2 linked regions of the Sphaerotilus microaerophilus genome follow. The protein of the gene in region 2 interacts with the protein of the main gene of each other region in a pairwise test. Links are inferred from orthologs where the notes say so. Each region holds a gene or a part of one and is shown on either strand. Other genes may lie near its edges.

The links.
Region 1: the proteins of tsaE (region 2) and rlmB interact in binary tests that used the Escherichia coli proteins (3 or more experiments, as listed by UniProt). The link is inferred for Sphaerotilus microaerophilus from one-to-one orthologs.

What each region holds. Positions count from the first base shown.
Region 1 is NZ_AP025730.1:3,280,803-3,283,915, forward strand. Bases 129-2,931 are described here. They hold rlmB (23S rRNA (guanosine(2251)-2'-O)-methyltransferase RlmB), read right to left. Parts: upstream 2,044-2,931; coding sequence 1,213-2,043; downstream 129-1,212. Other genes in these bases: NGK70_RS14165 (hypothetical protein), read right to left, coding at 150-518; upp (uracil phosphoribosyltransferase), read right to left, coding at 550-1,173; NGK70_RS14180 (ABC transporter ATP-binding protein), read right to left, coding at 2,063-2,845; NGK70_RS14185 (arylesterase), read left to right, coding at 2,844-2,931. Also shown: NGK70_RS14160 (chromate transporter), read left to right, coding at 1-119; more of NGK70_RS14185, read left to right, coding at 2,932-3,113. UniProt on the Escherichia coli protein: Specifically methylates the ribose of guanosine 2251 in 23S rRNA.
Region 2 is NZ_AP025730.1:4,871,036-4,874,261, reverse strand. Bases 199-3,114 are described here. They hold tsaE (tRNA (adenosine(37)-N6)-threonylcarbamoyltransferase complex ATPase subunit type 1 TsaE), read left to right. Parts: upstream 199-1,346; coding sequence 1,347-1,883; downstream 1,884-3,114. Other genes in these bases: NGK70_RS20845 (N-acetylmuramoyl-L-alanine amidase), read left to right, coding at 1,880-3,114; queG (tRNA epoxyqueuosine(34) reductase QueG), read right to left, coding at 199-1,343. Outside these bases: NGK70_RS20860 (AEC family transporter), read left to right, coding at 1-193; more of queG, read right to left, coding at 177-198; more of NGK70_RS20845, read left to right, coding at 3,115-3,226. UniProt on the Escherichia coli protein: Required for the formation of a threonylcarbamoyl group on adenosine at position 37 (t(6)A37) in tRNAs that read codons beginning with adenine.

The sequences.
Region 1 (3,113 bases), 1.6 Mb from region 2 along the record:
ACCAGTGGAGCGCCTGGCTGCTGCTGGGCCTCACGCTGCTGGTGATGCTGCGCACCCAGGTCAGTCCGATGTGGCTGATCGGCCTGGGCGCGCTGGTTGGCGCGGCCGGCTGGGTCTGAGCCGAGATCGATGTCGCGCCGGCCTGGGGCTCAGCGCGGGCTTTCGTGGAAGACGTAGGGCGTCGAGTAGTCGCTGATCTCAAAGTAGACCCGCTTCTCACCGTCGTCGGCCGTGCCGTTGAGGTTCTCGTCCAGGATGCCGTAGCCGTAGCGATACGGGCGCGGATTGGTGTCGTCGGTGCCGTAGGCGGTGCTGATCTTGTCGATCTTGACGAAGCGCTTGACCACCTTGTCCCCCGCGTAGATCTCCAGCACGCCGTTGGTGCCGGTCCAGTTCTGGATGCCGCGGCGGATCTCGTTCTGGGTTTCCTGGGTGCAGCCGGCCAAGGCCAGCAAGGCGGCGCCGGCCAGTAGCGTGCAGGTGGCGCCAAGGCGACGTGGGCTCAGGGAGGTCTTCATCAAGTGGATCCTTGTCAGTCGGCGGCGCGGCTCAGCGGGTGCCGAAGATGCGGTCGCCCGCGTCCCCCAGGCCGGGCAGGATGTAGCCGTCGGCATTGAGGTGGCTGTCGATGGCGGCCGTCCAGCAGCGCACGTCGGGGTGGGCCTTCTCCAGCGCGGCAATGCCTTCGGGCGCTGCCACCAGCACCAGCGCGCGGATGTCGCGGCAGCCCCGCGCCTTGAGCATGTCGACGGTGGCGATCATCGAACCCCCGGTGGCCAGCATCGGGTCCAGGATCAGCGCGGTGCGCTCGTCCAGGTGGCCGACGAAGCGGTCCACATAGGGCTCGGGCTGCAGCGTCTCGTGGTTGCGCGCCACGCCCACCACGCTGACCTTCGCGTTCGGGATCATGTCCAGCGCGCCATCGAGCATGCCCAGGCCGGCCCGCAGGATCGGCACCAGCGTGACCTTGCGACCGGCGATGCGCTCCACCGGAATTTCGCCGCACCAGCCGGTGACCGTGGCCGGCTCCAGCGGGAAGTCGGCCGTGGCCTCGTAGACCAGCAGCCGGGCGATCTCGCCGGTCAGCTCGCGGAACTTCTTGGTCGAGCCTTCCTCGCGCAGGAGGCCGACCTTGTGGCGAATCAGGGGGTGAGGAACGGCGAGGACGGGCATCGGGCGTGACGGCGGTGCGTGGCAACGCCCGCAGTGTACTCAGCCGGGTGTGTCGTTTTCACGATCTGCGTCAGCCTCCTCGGGCTCCACAGGCTCCTGCTCCTGCGCATCCTCTGCTTCCTGCGCCGCCGCCCGGCGCTGGCGCAGCGCCTCGTACAGGCACACCGCGGTGGCCACCGAGACGTTCAGGCTCTCCACCGCGCCGCTCATCGGGATGTGCACCAGCTGGTCGCAGGTCTGGCGGGTGAGCTGGCGCATGCCGTCGCCCTCGGCGCCCAGCACCAGGGCCACAGGGCCGGTGAGGTCCACGTCGTAGATCGACGCCTCGGCGTCGTCGCTGGCGCCGATCAGGCGCAGGTCGCGCTCCTTGAGTTCGCCCATCGTGCGCGCCAGGTTCGGCACCATGAAATAGGGCACCGTCTCGGCCGCGCCGCTGGCCACCTTGGCGACGGTGGCGTTGATGCCCGCGGCGTTCTTCTGCGGCGCGATCACCGCCTGCACGCCCGCGCCATCGGCCACGCGCAGGCAGGCGCCGAGGTTGTGCGGGTCGGTCACGCCGTCGAGCAGCAGCAGCAGCGGCACGCCGCCCACGGCCTCCAGCTCCTCCAGCAGCTCGTCGATCGAGTGGCGCTGCGGCAGCGGGTCCACCCGCGCGGCCACGCCCTGGTGGCGCGGCGAGTGGGCCAGCTTGCACAGGCGGGCGTCGTCGCTCTCCACCAGCGTGGCGCCGGCGGCGCGGGCGCGCTCGACGAAGTGGCGCATGCGGGCGTCACGCCGCGACGGGTCGAAGTACAGCTCGCGCACGGTTTGCGGCGCGATCTTCAGGCGCACGGTCAGGGCATGGAAGCCGAACAGCAGGTTGGCAGGCATCAGGGGTCCGATCAGGAATTCAAGCGGCTGCCGCGGTGGCGGCAACGGCGGAGGCATCAGCAGCGGCATCAGTGGCGGCACCGCCGGCCAGGGCCGCAGCGGCATCGCCGCCAGGGGCGCGGACGGCCACGTCGGCGGTGATCCGCCCCGCCTCGATGCGGATCTGGCGGTCGCAACGGGAGGCGATTGCCGGGTCGTGGGTCACCAGCACCAGCGTGGTGCCCACCTCGCGGTTGAGGTCGAACATCAGCTGCATCACCGCCTCGCCGGTGGCATGGTCGAGGCTGCCGGTGGGCTCGTCGGCAAAGAGCACCGCCGGGCGCAGCACGAAGGCGCGCGCCAGCGCCACGCGCTGCTGTTCGCCGCCCGACAGCAGGCGCGGGTAATGCCCCAGGCGCTCGCCCAGGCCGACGCGCTGCAGCATCTCGGTGGCCAGGCGGCGGGCCTGGCGGTCCCCGCGCAGCTCCAGCGGCAGCATCACGTTCTCCAGTGCGCTCAGGTGGCCCATCAGCTGGAAGCTCTGGAACACGAAGCCCACGCGCTCGCCCCGCACCGCAGCGCGGGCGTCCTCGTCCAGCGTGAACAGGTCCACCCCCGCCAGCCGGACCTGGCCGCTGGTCGGCAGGTCCAGCCCCGCCAGGATGGACAGCAGCGTGCTCTTGCCGGAGCCCGAGGCGCCGACGATCGCCACCGACTCGCGCTCGGCGAGGCTGAATTCGATCTCGTGCAGAATCGTCAGCACCCCCGTGGCATCGCGGACCTGCTTGGTCACGCCCTTGACTTCAATGATGTTCTTGCCCATGCGTTTGCAGCCCTGGCAGCGCGCCGGCTGCGTAGGTGTTGGTGTCAGTGTCGACCGGCGGCACTTTATCCTGCTCGGGCTGGCCGGCGCCGCCGGCATGGCTTGTGCCGCTTCGACCCCGACCACGACCGCGGCCCCCTCACCGAAACGACGCCTGCTGGTGGTCGGCGACAGCCTCTCGGCCGAATACGGCCTGCGCCGCGGCAGCGGCTGGGTGGCCCTGGCCGACCAGCGCCTGAAGGCCGAACTGCCCGGCACCGAGGTGGTC
Region 2 (3,226 bases):
GCTGGCGCTGCCCACCGGGCAGGCGCAGATCCTGCTGGCCTTCGCGGCGCTGCCCACGGCGTCGAGCTGCTACGTGCTGGCCGCGCGCATGGGCGGCGACGGGCCCTACGTGGCCGGGCTGGTCACCGCCTCGACCCTGCTGGGCATGCTCAGCGTGCCGGTGGCGCTGGCGGTGTTCAGCGCGCTGCACTAACGGGCGCGGCGGCGTCGCGCTGCGCCAGCGCCCAGGCGATGTGCTCGGCCAGCAGCGCCTGCGCGCCGGGCAGGCGCTGCTGCAGGGCGGTGGCGATGGCCGCATCGCCCGTCTCCCGCCAGGCGTTGCCCAGGGCCACGGCGAGGTTGCGCAGCCAGCGCGCATGGCCGATGCGGCGGATCGGCCCGCCCTCGGTGTGGCGCAGGAAGGCGGCCTCGTCCCAGGCCCAGAGTTCGAGCAGCGTGGCGTGGCCGAGCGGCGCACGCACGTCGAAGTCCGGCAACGCGCTGCGGCGGGCGAACTTGTTCCAGGGGCACACCAGCTGGCAGTCGTCGCAGCCGTAGATGCGGTTGCCCAGCGCGGCGCGCAGATCGAGGGGGATCGGCCCGTCGTGCTCGATGGTCAGGTAGCTGATGCAGCGCCGCGCGTCGAGCCGGTAGGGCGCCACGATCGCGCCGGTGGGGCAGGCGTCGATGCAGCGTGTGCAGGTGCCACAGTGGCCGCCCTGACTCGGTGCGGCCGCATCGTCGGTGGGCGGCAGCGGCAGGTCGATGTAGATCTCGCCGAGGAAGCTCATCGAGCCGCCCGTGCGGTCCAGCAGCAGGGTGTGCTTGCCGCGCCAGCCCAGCGTGCTGCGCGAGGCCAGCTCCACCTCCAGCACCGGGGCGGAGTCGCAGAACACGCGGTGTCCGTGCGGGCCGATCTCCGCCTGCAGTTGCTCGGCCAGGCGCTGCAGCCGCTGGCGCAGCACCTTGTGGTAGTCCCGGCCGCGGGCGTAGACCGACACCACCGCCGCGTGCGGATCGGCACTGCGCGCCAGTTCCTGCGCGCGCCAGTCCGGCGGCGGGCCCGCATCCCTGTGACGCGGCAGGTAGTCCATGCGTGCGGTGATCACCCGCACCGTGCCGGGTAGCAGCTCGGCCGGGCGGGCGCGCTTGAGCCCGTGGGCGGCCATGTAGGCCATGCTGCCGTGGAAGCCCGCCTCCAGCCAGCGCAGCAAGCCCGGCTCGGCATCGGCCAGGTTCACGTCGGCGATACCGATCTGGGAGAATCCCAGTGCTTCGGCCCATGTCCGCAACCGAGCCAGCAGGGCCTCCCCCCCCGCCGCGTCGAGCGGGGTGGTCTGTTCCTGCGAGCGGAGATCTGTCATCCGGTGATTCTAGAAACCCGCCTCCTGCATTGGCCCGACGAAGCGGCCTGCATCGCCTGCGCCCAGGCCCTGGCTGCCTGCCCGGCCGTGCGGCGCGCCTGCATCGAACTGGAAGGCACGCTGGGTGCCGGCAAGACCACCTTCGTGCGCCACCTGCTGCGCGCCCTGGGCGTGACCGGGCGCATCAAGAGCCCCAGCTACGCCATCGTCGAGCCCTACGAGCTGCCGCTGCCGCCCGGGCAGGAGGCGGATCCGGCGCCGCTGCCCCTGCTGCACTTCGACTTCTACCGATTCAGCGATCCGCAGGAGTGGGAGGACGCGGGCTTTCGCGAGCTCTTCGCCGCGCCGGGGCTCAAGCTGGTCGAGTGGCCCCGCCAGGCCGGCGGCCTGCTGCCCGAGCCCGACCTGCACTTGCTGATCGACCCGGCGGCCGACGAGAGCCGCCAGGTCACCCTGGCCGCCCGCAGCGAGCCGGGCCGCGTGCTGCTGCAGGCCGCCGCTGCGGCCCTGCCCGCGGATGACACCAGGACGCCGACATGAGCCGACGCCCCCTTCTCCCGACCTCGGACGTGCCCGCCGAGGCGCCTCGCCGCCGCTGGCTGCGCGAGGCCGGCGGCCTGACGCTGTTGCTGGCCGGTGCGGACCTGGCCCGCGGCGCCACCCTGGTGGCTGTGCGCGTGTGGCCGGCGGCCGACTACACCCGTGTGACGCTGGAGTCCGACGTCGCGCTGCAGGTCCGGCACTTCGCCGTGGCCGACCCGCCGCGGCTGGTGATCGACATCGACGGGCTGGAGCTGAATGCCGCGCTGCGCGAGCTGGTCGCCAAGGTGGGCAGCAACGACCCCAACATCGCCAGCGTGCGACTGGGTCAGGGACAGGGCCAAGGTCAAGGACAGGCCCAGGGGCAGGGCACCGGCACCGGCCAGTCGGCGACACCGCGCGTGCGCATGGTGCTGGACCTGAAGCGGCCGAGCACGCCGCAGGTCTTCGCGCTGGCGCCGATCGCGCCCTACCGGCACCGGCTGGTGTTCGACCTGCGCCCGGCGGTGGCGCCGGACCCGCTGATCGCCCTGGTCAAGGAGCGCGAGGTGGCGATCCAGGCTGCCGGCCCGGCCGCACAGCAGTGGCCCCGCTCCAGCCAGGAGGCCGCGCGCCAGGCGGCGGCGGACCTGAATGACGCGCTGGGCGACTTCATCGGCCAGCTCGACACCAGCGACGGCGAACCCGGCGAGGCCAACCGGCCGCGCCACCGCCGTGAGCTGAGCGGTGGGGGCGGTGGCGAGCATTCGGAGGCATCCCAGCGGCCGGCCACGTCAGCGGAGGCGCCAGCGGCATCGTCGCCGCCCGCCGCTCCGGGTGCGCTGCCATCATCGCCGCCGGTTGCCGCGCCCGCATCGTCGCGGCCGTCGGAGGCGCCTCCGGCGTCTGCGCCGGTGGCTCCGCCCCGCCCGCAACCCGCGGCGCAGGCCGAGGGTGAGCCGACCCGTGGGTCGAGCACGGCGCGCGCCAGTGTCAATCGGCTGCTGATCGTCGCGATCGACCCTGGTCACGGCGGTGAGGACCCCGGCGCCATCGGCCCCACCGGCCTGCGCGAGAAGGACGTGGTGCTGAAGGTCGGCCTGAAGCTGGCGGAGAAGATCAACGCCCGCCCCGGCATGCGCGCGGTGCTGACCCGCGACGCGGACTTCTTCGTGCCCCTGCAGGAGCGCGTGGCCAAGGCGCGGCGGGTGCAGGCGGACCTGTTCATGTCGATCCACGCGGATGCCTTCATCACCCCCGCGGCCCGTGGCGCCTCGGTGTTCGCGCTGTCGCCCTCCGGGGCCAGCAGCGCCGCGGCGCGCTGGATGGCCAAGCGCGAGAATGCCTCGGACGCCATCGGTGGC